DNA from 2 places in the Pseudonocardia sp. Ae331_Ps2 genome. Region 2 is predicted to be linked to the other one. Evidence: predicted binding sites of a transcription regulator. Region 2 holds the regulator's gene; the other holds the start of a gene.
The links. The regulator HspR, encoded in region 2, represses chaperone genes until heat shock. The targets are predictions, from matches to a motif close to ANNTTGAGTNNNNNNNACTCAANNT.
Positions count from the first base shown of each region.

Region 1: a site for HspR is predicted at 1,643-1,667, ahead of lon (endopeptidase La). Genes of this name have one in related genera too.

Region 1 covers NZ_MCIM01000001.1:2,708,410-2,714,488, forward strand. Annotated here, with positions in the region: gene Ae331Ps2_RS12985 (helix-turn-helix domain-containing protein) at 1-384, shown strand, start outside; gene Ae331Ps2_RS12990 (hypothetical protein) at 396-1,121, shown strand; gene Ae331Ps2_RS12995 (DUF2516 family protein) at 1,276-1,587, shown strand; gene lon (endopeptidase La) at 1,705-4,047, shown strand; gene Ae331Ps2_RS13005 (DUF559 domain-containing protein) at 4,222-5,139, opposite strand; gene purU (formyltetrahydrofolate deformylase) at 5,538-6,079, opposite strand, start outside.
Region 2 covers NZ_MCIM01000001.1:1,977,256-1,983,334, reverse strand. Annotated here, with positions in the region: gene dnaK (molecular chaperone DnaK) at 1-1,569, shown strand, start outside; gene grpE (nucleotide exchange factor GrpE) at 1,608-2,294, shown strand; gene Ae331Ps2_RS09475 (DnaJ C-terminal domain-containing protein) at 2,383-3,615, shown strand; gene Ae331Ps2_RS09470 (heat shock protein transcriptional repressor HspR) at 3,621-4,076, shown strand; gene Ae331Ps2_RS09465 (MFS transporter) at 4,174-5,364, opposite strand; gene Ae331Ps2_RS09460 (ABC transporter substrate-binding protein) at 5,676-6,079, shown strand, end outside.

The sequences.
Region 1 (6,079 bases), 730 kb from region 2:
CAGACCGTGGGGCACGCGGTGGAGGACATCGGGTCCTACATCCGCGCCCAGCGCGAGGCCGCCCAGGTCTCGATGCGGCAGCTGGCCCGCACCGCGGGCGTCAGCAACCCGTACCTGAGCCAGGTCGAGCGCGGACTGCGCAAGCCGTCCGCCGAGATACTGCAGCAGATCGCCAAGGGGCTGCGCATCTCGGCCGAGGCGCTCTACGTCCGCGCCGGCATCCTCGAGGAGCGGCCCGCCGGTCAGGTGACCGACGCGGTGCTCACCGATCCGACCCTCAGCGAGCGGCAGAAACGCGTGCTGCTCGACGTCTACGAGTCGTTCCGCAGGGAGAACGGTCTCACCGCCGATCCCGACGACACGTCCACCGAATCCAGGAAGTGATCATCATGGCCGTGAACCTCCCCACCAGCGCCGACGTCCAGAAGCTGCGTGAGCAGACCGCCGAGCAGGCCGAGGTCGTCCGCACCCCGCTGCTCGCCGTCCTCGGTGCCGGCGACTACGCCTACAGCACCGTGACCAAGGTCGTCACCGACGCCCGCGAGGCCGCCACCAAGCGCGCCGAGGAGGTCCAGACCCGCGTCCAGGAGCTCCCCGAGGAGCTCAAGGAGCTGCGCGGCAAGCTGTCCTCGGACAACATCCGCAAGCAGATCGAGGAGTTCCGCTCCGAGGTCGAGGGTGTCTACGTCGGCTTCGCCCAGCGCGGTGAGAAGGCCTGGGGCCGCATCCGCAAGCAGCCGCAGGTCAAGCAGGCCATCGCGACGGTCGAGGACCTGACCGAGAAGTTCGACACCCGCGTCGACGAGTTCGTGGACGAGACCCACGAGGTCGCCGTCAAGACCCTCGGCGCCGTCACCACGCAGACCCGCTCGGTCGGTGAGAAGGTCGCCCGCCGCGCCCAGACCGCTGCGGGCGAGGTCGCCGAGGCCGTCACCGAGGTCTCGAAGGAGGCCGCCGAGGCGATCGAGGAGGCCGGCGACGAGGTCGCGTCCACCACGCGTTCGACCGCGCGCCGCGCCGCCGCCAAGACCGACCCGAAGACCGCCACCGGCGCGAAGGTCCCGGCCCGCAAGCCGACCACCCGCCGTGGCACCTCGAGCGCGTCCGCCGCGAAGAAGTGACACCCGCCGGGCCCCGCGCCCGGTGAGCACGCACCGCGCCCCCGGCCGATCCTCGATCGGCCGGGGGCGTCGTCGTGTGCGGGGCCGTGGATCGGGCCGCCCGGGATGTGGCGCCGGACGTGACCAGCGCCCGGGTTGTCCGTACTCTGGCCGCGTGCTGTCGCTGCCAGGTGTCCCCGATGAAGTGATCATCTTCGTGATCAAGTGGATCATGGTGGTGGTCGGCGGGTTCTCGTTCGGGCACGCGCTGAGGCAACGCGCCGACGCCTTCACCGCGGCGGGCAAGCTCACCAAGAACGCCTGGTTGGGCATCACCGGCGTCGCGCTGCTGCTCCTGCTCGTCACGGGCGGCCCGATGTACGGCGGGGCCATGTTCTGGCTGGCCGCCACCGTCGCGACGCTGGTCTACCTGGTCGACGTCAAGCCCGCGGTGATGGAGGTCCAGGGCGGCGGACCGCGTTGGTGACCCACCCGGTCCTCGGGGTGCTCACGGCCGTCCCGGCCCGCCGAGGTCCGCGTTCGCCCTGAGCGGACACGACTCAACTCCGGGAAGCGGAGGGCCCTCCGCGTGGTTGTGCCGGGCATGAGTGACGTGCTGACGCTCCCGGTCCTGCCCCTCGACGACGCCGTGGTCCTGCCCGGCATGGTCGTCCCCGTCCGCCTCGACGACTCCGACACCCGTGCCGCGGTGGACGCGGCCACCGCCGCGGCCCAGGACCGTGACGACGGGAGACGGGTGCTCGTCGTCCCCCGCATCGACGGCCGCTACGGCGCCATCGGCGTCGTCGCCGTGCTCGAGCAGATCGGCAGGCTCCCCAACGGGGACCGGGCCGCCGTCGTGCGCGGTGAGCGGCGCGCCCGCATCGGGTCGGGGGTCTCCGGTCCGGGCGCGGCGCTCTGGGTCGAGGCCGAGCCGATCGAGGCCGGTGCGCCCACCGGCCGCACCCAGGAGCTCGCCCGCGAGTACAAGGCCCTGGTCGTCGGCATCCTGCAGCAGCGGGGCGCCTGGCAGGTGATCGACTCGGTCCAGCAGACCGACGACCCGGGTGCGCTCGCCGACCTCGCCGGGTGGGCCTCGTGGCTCGACGTCGCACACAAGGCCGAGCTGCTCGCCGAGACCGACCTCGACGCCCGGCTGGAGAAGCTCCTGGAATGGACCAAGGAGCACGTCGCCGAGCAGGAGGTCAGCGAGAAGATCTCGAACGACGTCCGCGAGGGCATGGAGAAGCAGCAGCGTGAGTTCCTGCTGCGCCAGCAGCTCGCGGCCATCCGCAAGGAGCTCGGTGAGGACGACCCGGAGGGCTCCGACGACTACCGCGCCCGCGTGGAGGCCGCCGACCTGCCCGACGACGTCCGCAAGGCCGCGCTGACCGAGGTCGGCAAGCTGGAGCGCGCCTCGGACCAGAGCCCGGAGTCCGGCTGGATCCGGACCTGGCTCGACACGGTCCTCGACATCCCGTGGAGCACCACGACCACCGACTCGTCGGACCTGGCGGAGGCCCGTCGCATCCTCGACGCCGACCACGCCGGCCTCGACGACGTGAAGGAGCGCCTCGTCGAGTTCCTCGCCGTGCGCGCCCGTCGCGGACGCAAGGGGCTCGACACGATCGGCGGCCGCGGCTCGGGCGCGGTGCTCTCGCTGGTCGGCCCGCCCGGCGTCGGCAAGACGTCGCTGGGGGAGTCGGTCGCCCGCGCGCTCGGACGCAACTTCGTCCGCGTGGCGCTCGGCGGCGTGCGTGACGAGGCGGAGATCCGTGGCCACCGGCGCACCTACGTCGGCGCGCTGCCCGGCCGCATCGTCCGCGCGATCCGCGAGGCGGGCTCGATGAACCCGGTCGTGCTGCTCGACGAGATCGACAAGGTCGGCAGCGACTTCCGCGGTGACCCGACCGCGGCGCTGCTGGAGGTGCTCGACCCGGCGCAGAACCACACCTTCCGCGACCACTACCTGGAGGTCGACCTCGACCTGTCGAACGTCCTGTTCCTGGCGACGGCGAACGACGCCTCCGCGATCCCCGGCCCGCTGGCCGACCGGATGGAGATCGTGACGCTCGACGGCTACACCGAGCCGGAGAAGGTCGCGATCGCCCGCGACCACCTGCTGCCGCGTCAGATCGCGAAGGCCGGTCTGGACGACGGCGACGTGGAGTTCACCGACGTCGCGCTCTCGATGATCGCCGCCGAGTACACCCGGGAGGCCGGGGTCCGGCAGCTGGAGCGGGGCCTGGCGAAGGTGCTGCGCAAGGTGGCGGTGCAGCTGGACGCGTCGGACACGGCGCGCCCGGTGCACGTCGACGCCGACGCGCTCGTCACCTACCTCGGACGGCCGCGGTTCACCCCGGAGTCCGCCGAGCGGACCTCGGTGCCGGGCGTCGCCACCGGACTGGCGGTGACCGGCGCCGGTGGGGACGTGCTGTTCATCGAGGCCACCGCAATGGAGGGCGAGCCGGGCCTGCAGATCACCGGGCAGCTGGGCGAGGTCATGACCGAGTCGGTCTCGATCGCCCTGTCCTACCTGCGCTCGCGCGGGCTGGCCGGTGACCTCGCGTCGCGCAAGCTGCACGTGCACGTCCCGGCCGGTGCGGTCCCGAAGGACGGCCCGTCCGCCGGCGTCACGATGACGACGGCGCTGGCCTCGCTCGCCTCCGGCAGGCCGGTCCGGTCGAGCGTGGGCATGACCGGCGAGGTGACGTTGCAGGGCAAGGTCCTGCCCATCGGCGGGGTGAAGCAGAAGCTGCTCGCCGCGCACCGGGCCGGACTGACCGACGTGATCATCCCGAAGCGCAACGAGCCCGACCTGGACGACGTCCCGGAGTCGGTGCGCGCCGAGCTGCGGGTGCACCCGGTCGCCGACGTCGCCGAGGTGCTCCGGATCGCTCTGGAGCCGGCCCACGAGGCGGCGGAGGCCGAGCAGCCCGCGGCCTGACCCCCGTCAGACCGGCGGCGTGAGCCGCACGAACCGGCGCCCGTCCCGCATACGCGGGGCGGGCGCCGTCGTGTGCGCGCCCGTCCCGCGCCGCGCCGCCCCTCGTCGCACCCGCCCCTCGCCGCGCCGCGTGCCCCGCTGGGCTCCTACCCGAGAAGCTCGCCGAGATGCAGCTCAGCGGGAACTGTCGATCTCCACGGCCCGCTGAGCTGCATCTCGACGACTGTGGTCGAGCACCTGGCGCACCTCGGCGACGATCTCGTCGGGCCGTCGGTGCATGTCCAGGGCCGTGTAGCGCAGCACCCGCCACCCCGCCGCGACGAGACGGGTGTGCCGCCCGGCGTCGGCGCGGGCCGCCTCGGGCGTCGCGAAGTGACCGCCGCCGTCGTACTCGATGCCGAGTCGGTGGTCGGGGTAGGCCAGGTCCAGCCACAGCGCCGTGCGCCGGGCGTCGTCGAGCACCGGGTGCTGGGGTACCGGCCGCGGCAGGCCACCCCGGACGAGGACCAGCCGGAGGCGGGTCTCCGGCGGGGAGCCGGCGCGGGGGTCGGCCCACACCAGCGCGTCGACCACGCGCCGGACACCACGGGCATGGGTGTGCCGGGCCGCGAGGTTCAGCAGTACGTCCGGCGCGAACGACCCGCGGGACAACGCGTCGACGGCGACGACACCCTCGGTCGGGCCCGACCACCGGGCCAGGTCGAAGGCGGTACGCAGGCGGGTCGTGACGCGGACACCGCGGACGCCGGTGACCTCGTCGGGGTGCAGGACGTCGCGCCGGACCACGACGCCGTCGCGGGATCGGGGCCCGGCGCGCACCGCGGTCACCGCGACCTCGGCGGGCGCGGCCCGCGGGGCGCAGGACGCGCCCAGGAACTCGGCGGCGGAGTACCCGCAGAGCACCGCGTCCGGTCCGGCCCACAGGTACGCCGCCAGCGACCGCAGCCGCAGGTCGGCGTGGGCGTCGGCGGGGGCGTAGGTGTCCGGGAGCAGCCGGCGGAAGCGGGGCCCGCGCAGGAGGTCGGGCGTGACGAGACCCGCCGCCAGGGCCGCGGTCCCGCGGAACACCTCGGGCCATCCGGGGATCGTCATGCACCGATCGTGCTCCGGGCGCTGCGCCCGCCGGACCGGATCAGCCGGACTCCGTCGCCATCGCGAACGAGGACGTACGCCGAGATGCGGCTCAGCGGGAATAGTGGATCTCCGCGGCCCGCTGAGCTGCATCTCGGCGCCGGTCCGCCACGCTCCGGCGGGCTGCGGCCCGTTCCGCCGTGCTCCGGCGGGCTGCGGCCCGTTCCGCCGTGCTCCGGCGGGCTGCGGCCCGTTCCGCCGTGCTCCGGCGGGCTGCGGCCCGTTCCGCCGTGCTCCGGCGGGCTGCGGCCCGTTCCGCCGCGCTCCGGCGGGCTGGGGCCCGGTCCGCCCCGCGCGGGACATACCGCGCCGCACGGTGCGCGTGACGCACCGCCCGGGCGCGGCTCGGGCCTGCGACCTCAGCGGAAGACGACGGTCCGGTTGCCCTGGATCAGGACGCGGTCCTCCAGGTGCCACCGCAGCCCACGGGCCAGCACCAGGCGCTCGATGTCGCGGCCCCGGCGCACCATGTCGGCCGCGGTGTCCCCGTGGTCGACGCGGGCGACGTCCTGCTCGATGATCGGGCCTGCGTCGAGGTCCGCGGTCGCGTAGTGACAGGTCGCGCCGATCAGCTTCACCCCGCGCCGGTGGGCCTGGTGGTAGGGCCGCGCCCCGGCGAAGGACGGCAGGAAGCTGTGGTGGATGTTGATCGCCCGCCCGGCCCAGGCCTCGCACAGGTGCGCGGGCAGGACCTGCATGAAGCGGGCGAGCACGATCGCGTCGGGGTCGTCGGCGTCGACGAGCTTGCGGATCTCCTCGAACGCGGTGACCTTGCCCTGCTCGCGGGCCGGGTCGCCGGGGGCCGGGAACGGCACGTGGTGGAACGGCACCCCGTGCGCGGCGACGACCGGCTCCAGCGACGTGTGGTTGCCGATCACCCGGGTGATCTCCACCGGCAGCT
Region 2 (6,079 bases):
CGGGACGCCGAGTCCTACCTGGGCGACGAGGTCACCGACGCCGTCATCACGGTGCCGGCCTACTTCGAGGACGCGCAGCGCCAGGCGACCAAGGAGGCCGGTCAGATCGCCGGCCTGAACGTGCTCCGCATCGTCAACGAGCCGACCGCGGCCGCGCTGGCCTACGGCCTGGACAAGGGCGACAAGGAGCAGACCATCCTGGTCTTCGACCTGGGTGGCGGCACGTTCGACGTGTCCCTGCTGGAGATCGCCGAGGGCGTCGTCGAGGTCAAGGCGACCAACGGCGACAACCACCTCGGTGGTGACGACTGGGACGAGCGGATCGTCACCTGGCTCGTCGACAAGTTCAAGTCCTCCCAGGGCATCGACCTGACCAAGGACAAGATGGCGATGCAGCGGCTCCGCGAGGCCGCGGAGAAGGCGAAGATCGAGCTGTCCAGCTCGTCCTCGACCAGCATCAACCTGCCCTACATCACGGTCGACTCCGAGAAGAACCCGCTGTTCCTGGACGAGACGCTGTCCCGCGCGGAGTTCCAGCGGATCACCCAGGACCTCCTGGACCGCACCCGTCAGCCGTTCAACCAGGTCATCAAGGACGCCGGCATCTCGGTGAACCAGATCGACCACGTCGTGCTCGTCGGTGGCTCCACCCGGATGCCCGCCGTCACCGAGCTCGTCAAGGAGCTGACCGGCGGCAAGGAGCCCAACAAGGGCGTCAACCCGGACGAGGTCGTCGCCGCCGGTGCCGCGCTGCAGGCCGGTGTGCTCCGCGGTGAGGTCAAGGACGTCCTGCTGCTGGACGTCACCCCGCTGTCCCTGGGCATCGAGACCAAGGGCGGCGTCATGACCAAGCTGATCGAGAAGAACACCACGATCCCGACCAAGCGCTCGGAGATCTTCTCCACCGCGGATGACAACCAGCCGTCGGTGCAGATCCAGGTCTACCAGGGCGAGCGCGAGATCGCCGCGTACAACAAGAAGCTCGGCATGTTCGAGCTGACCGGCATCGCGCCGGCCCCGCGCGGCGTCCCGCAGATCGAGGTCTCCTTCGACATCGACGCCAACGGCATCGTCAACGTGTCCGCCAAGGACATGGGCACCGGCAAGAGCCAGGAGATGACGATCACCGGCGGGTCGGCGCTGTCCAAGGACGACATCGACCGCATGGTCAAGGAGGCCGAGGCGCACGCCGAGGAAGACGCCAAGCGTCGCGAGGAGGCGGAGACCCGCAACCAGGCGGAGACCCTCGTCTACCAGACGGAGAAGTTCGTCAAGGAGAACGACGACAAGCTCCCCTCCGACGTCAAGGACTCGGTCAACGCCGCCCTGGGTGAGACCCAGGAGGCGCTGAAGGGCACCGACCACGAGGCGATCAAGTCCTCGATGGAGAAGCTCGCCACCGAGTCCCAGAAGATGGGGTCCGCCCTGTACTCGCAGCCCGGTGCCGAGGGCGCCGCGGGTGCCGGTGCCGAGGGTGGTGCCGGCGCGACCGGTGCCTCCGACGCGCAGGACGACGTCGTCGACGCCGAGATCGTGGACGACGACAAGGACGCCAAGGGCGGCAAGTGACGGCCGGCGGCCATCCACGGGACGACAGGACGGTCGACATGGCAGACGAACAGAAGCAGGAGGAGCCGGTGACGTTCCGGGACCGCCGCAAGGTGGACCCGGAGACCGGCGAGGTCCGTCCCGACGCCGACGCGACCGGGGCCGCCGACACGGCGGCCCCGGCCGGGGACGGCGAGCAGGTCGCGGGCCCGGCCGACGGGGAGGACCCGGAGGTCGAGAAGCTGCGGGCCGAGGTCGCCGAGCGCACCGCGGACCTGCAGCGGGTCAGCGCCGAGTACGCCAACTACCGGCGTCGAGCCGACCGCGACCGTGAGCAGACGAAGGTGGACGCGAAGGTCTCCTTCGCGAACGACCTGCTGGTCGTGCTCGACGACTTCGAGCGCGCCGCCCAGCACGGCGACCTCACGGGACCCTTCAAGGCCGCTGCGGACAAGGTCACCGCGGTGCTGACGAAGCTCGGTCTCGAGCCGTTCGGGACCGAGGGCGAGCCCTTCGACCCGCAGCTCCACGAGGCCGTGCAGCACGAGCCGGCCGAGGGCTCCGGCCCCACGGTCACCGTGCTGTCGACGGTGCTGCGTCGTGGCTACCGCATCTCCGACCGGGTCCTCCGGCCGGCGATGGTGACCGTGCAGGACCGCCCCGAGGTAGAGGCCGAGGCACAGGCCGAGACCGACGCCGCGGGCGGCGCGGACGCCGGCGACGGCGAGCCGCAGAACCCGGCCTGACCAGGACGGGTAGGGACGTGACCACGCGGTGCGGCGGGAGACGACCGGTCTCCCGCCGCGTCGCGGGCGTGAACGGAAAGGAGGCGGAGTGACCCAGCGCGACTGGATCGAGAAGGACTACTACCGCGAGCTGGGCGTCTCCTCGACGGCGTCCCAGGACGAGATCAAGAAGGCGTACCGAAAGCTCGCCCGCGAGCTGCACCCGGACGCGAACCCCGGCGACGAGAAGGCCGAGGCCCGCTTCAAGGCGGTCTCCGAGGCCTACGGCGTGCTGGGCGACGAGTCCAAGCGCAAGGAGTACGACGAGACCCGCGCGATGTTCGCCGGTGGCGGCGGCTTCGGTGGGTTCGGCACCGGTGGTGGCTTCCCCGGCGGCGCGCGACCCGGTGGCGCCGGCCAGGGTGGCTTCGACATCAACGACCTGTTCGGCCAGGCCGGCCGCGCGGGCGGTGCCGGGGCCGGTGCGGGCGACTTCAGCGACATCCTGGGCGACATCTTCGGCCGCGCCGCGCGCAACAGCGCCGGCGGTGCGGGCGGGTACGGCACGGCCGGTGCCCGCCGCGGCCAGGACGTCGAGAGCAGCCTGACCATCTCCTTCGAGGACGCGGTGCGCGGCGCGACGGTGCCCATCAAGCTGTCCTCGCCCGGGCGGTGCGAGCGCTGCGGCGACACCGGGTCCCGGCCCGGCAGCACCCCTCGCACCTGCCCCACCTGCGCCGGTCAGGGCCTGGTGAACCGCAGCCAGGGCGCGTTCTCGTTCTCCGAGCCGTGCCGCGACTGCCGCGGGACCGGGCGCATCATCGACGACCCGTGCCCCGAGTGCCACGGCGACGGCGTGTCCACCCGGACCCGGTCGCTGTCCATCCGGGTCCCCGCGGGCGTCGACGACGGTCAGAAGATCCGGCTCCCCGGACAGGGCGAGCCCGGGCGCGGCGGGGCCCCCGCCGGGGATCTCTACGTGACCGTGAGCGTGACCCCGCACCGGATCTTCGGGCGGTCGTCGAAGAACCCCGACGACCTGACCCTCACCGTGCCGGTGACCTTCCCCGAGCTCGCTCTGGGCGCGACCCTGACGGTGCCCACACTCGACGGCACCGTCTCGCTGCGGATCCCGCCGGGCACCACCAGCGGCCGCACGTTCCGGGTGTCGGGGCGTGGGGTCGAACGCAAGAACGGGAAGAAGGGCAACCTGCTGGTCACCGTCGAGGTGGCGGTGCCGCAGAAGCTGGACGAGGCGGCGAGGAGCGCGCTGGAGGCCTACGCCGAGGCGACGTCGTCGTTCGACCCGCGGGCCGACCTGCTCGGTAGCGCCAGGAGGTGATGGCGGTGTCCGGACGACGCACCCCCCGTGACGGGGAGGAACCGCCGACGGTCGACGTGGCACACGACAGCCCGGTGTTCGTCATCTCGGTCGCCGCGCAGCTGTCCGGCCTGCACGCCCAGACCCTGCGCAGCTACGACCGGATCGGCCTGGTCAGCCCGGGCCGGTCCGCGGGCGGCGGACGTCGCTACTCCCAGCGCGACATCGCCCTGCTCCGCGAGGTGCAGCGGCTCTCCCAGGAGGAGGGCGTGAACCTCGCGGGCGTCAAGCGGATCATCGAACTGGAGCAGATGGTCGACCAGCTCTCGGCGCGCCTCGAGGAGGTGACCGCCGAGCTGGACGCGGTCCGCGCCGCCGCTGCGCAGGCCACCGCGGCGGTGCACCGCTCCTACCGGCGCGACCTCGTGCCGGTGGACCGGCGTCAGGCCGTCGTGCGCTGGCGCCCGGCCGACGACGGCTGAACCCGCTCCGTCGCGCACCCCGGCGTCCTCCGTCGGAACCGGGGTGCGGGACCGGGCCTCGCGCGGCGACGACCGTCGTGCCCGGGCCACGAGCCGGTCAGGCGGCCGTCAGCGCTCCGCGCCGGGCCAGCAGGCCCAGCATCACGGCTCCGGCCAGCGGCACCGCCGCCAGGACCAGGAACGGCAGGGCGGGTGGGAACGCGGGGTCGAGCAGCGCCCCGACCCCCGTCGAGCCGACGAGCACCATCAGCCCGCCGAACGAGGCGAGCACCCCGAAGTGGGCGCCCAGCCTGCGTTCCCCGGCCAGCCGCGGGATGAGATCCTGCGCGACCGGCACGGCGAACATCTCGCCGAAGGTCAGCAGCAGCACCATCAGCACCGCGGGTGTGAGCGCCCACCACCCCGGCAGGTCCGGCAGCAGCCGCGCCACCGCGACGACGGTGAACGACGCGGCCATCAGGCAGAACCCCAGCACCACCGCGCGGCCCGCCCCCATCCGGCTCCCCCAGGCCGTCACCCGCATCTGCAGACAGATCACCAGCACGGACATCATCACGAACAGGAAGCCGAGCGCGGCGGTGCGCCCGACGCGCTCCAGCTCGTCGGGCAGGGCCAGGTAGAGCTGGTTGTAGCAGAGCAGCCAACCCGAGTAGCCGACCGCGAACAGCAGGAAGCGTCGGTTCCCCAGCACCTCGCCCCAGCCGGCGAGCATCGGCTGCCCGGCCTGCTCGGGCTCGCGCCACGGCAGCCACCGCCAGTGCGCCAGACCCACCAGCACGAAGCCGGCGGCGGCGACCAGGCAGGCGAGCTGGAAGTCGACCACCATGAGCGCGGTGCCGACCAGCGGCCCGGTGACGGTCCCGACCTGACCGGCGACGGCGAACATCGAGAACACCTCGGTCCGCGCCGGGCCCTCACCGGCGCGCTCCCGCTCCCCGGCCTCCCGCGCCAGCGACGACTCGACCGCCGGCGAGAACAGGGCCGCCGCGAACCCGGTCAGCAGCGCCCCACCGATGACCGCGGGCAGCGATCCGGCCGCGCCGAGGAGGATGAAACCGATCACGCGCAGCGAGCACCCGACGAGCACGACCGGCTTCGCACCGAACCGGTCGGTCAGGGTCCCGCCGATCACGAACAGTCCCTGCTGGCTGAACGTCCGCAGCCCCAGCACCAGCCCGACGGCCGCCGCGGCGAGCCCGAGGTCCTCGGCCAGGTGCGTCGCCAGGTAGGGCAGCACCATGTAAAAGCCCACGTTGAAGGCCATCTGGGTGCTGATCAGCAGCTTCATGACCGGGGGGAGCCCGCGGAACTGGGCCCACCGGCCCGGTCGGAGCGGCGTCGGGGGACGCGGGTCCGACTCGGGATCGGCGGGTCGGCGGAGCAGGCTGCGGAGCACCACGAAGTGGTACCAGGTCGCCGTCGGCAGTCGCGACTCGATGGCAACAACGACATATGCGCATGCGTGAAGATGCTTGACCGTATGTACAGGCTTACCGAAGATCTCCCGGGCGCCGGGTGACACACGGTCGAGGGCGCCGGAGAGGCCAGGTCGTGATGCCCGCCGCCGTGCGCGCCGTCGTAGCACCCCGTCGTTCCCGCTTGCGGGTCGCCGCCGCCCTGGTGGTGAGCGCCGCGGTCCTCACCGCGTGCGGCGGCACCGGTGGCGGGAGCGGTCGGGTCGTGCCGGACGGGCAGGCCACGATCGCGATGGCCTTCGGCCCGTCGGCCGGTTACGGCGTGGACACCGACGACGCGTTCGTCCTCTCCCAGCTCGGGGTGACCGAGTCCCTGGTGGCGTCCGGCCCGGACGGGCAGCCCCGACCCGCACTGGCGACGGCGTGGGCCCAGCAGTCCGACCCGCGGACCTGGCGGTTCGAGCTGCGTCCCGGCGTGACCTTCCAGAACGGCGAGCCGCTCACCGGGCAGGCCGCCGCGACCGCCCTGAACTGGGTGGCCGGCGTCGCCGCGCCGCCGCGCGCGGTGCGCGGGATCGGCCTGCAGGC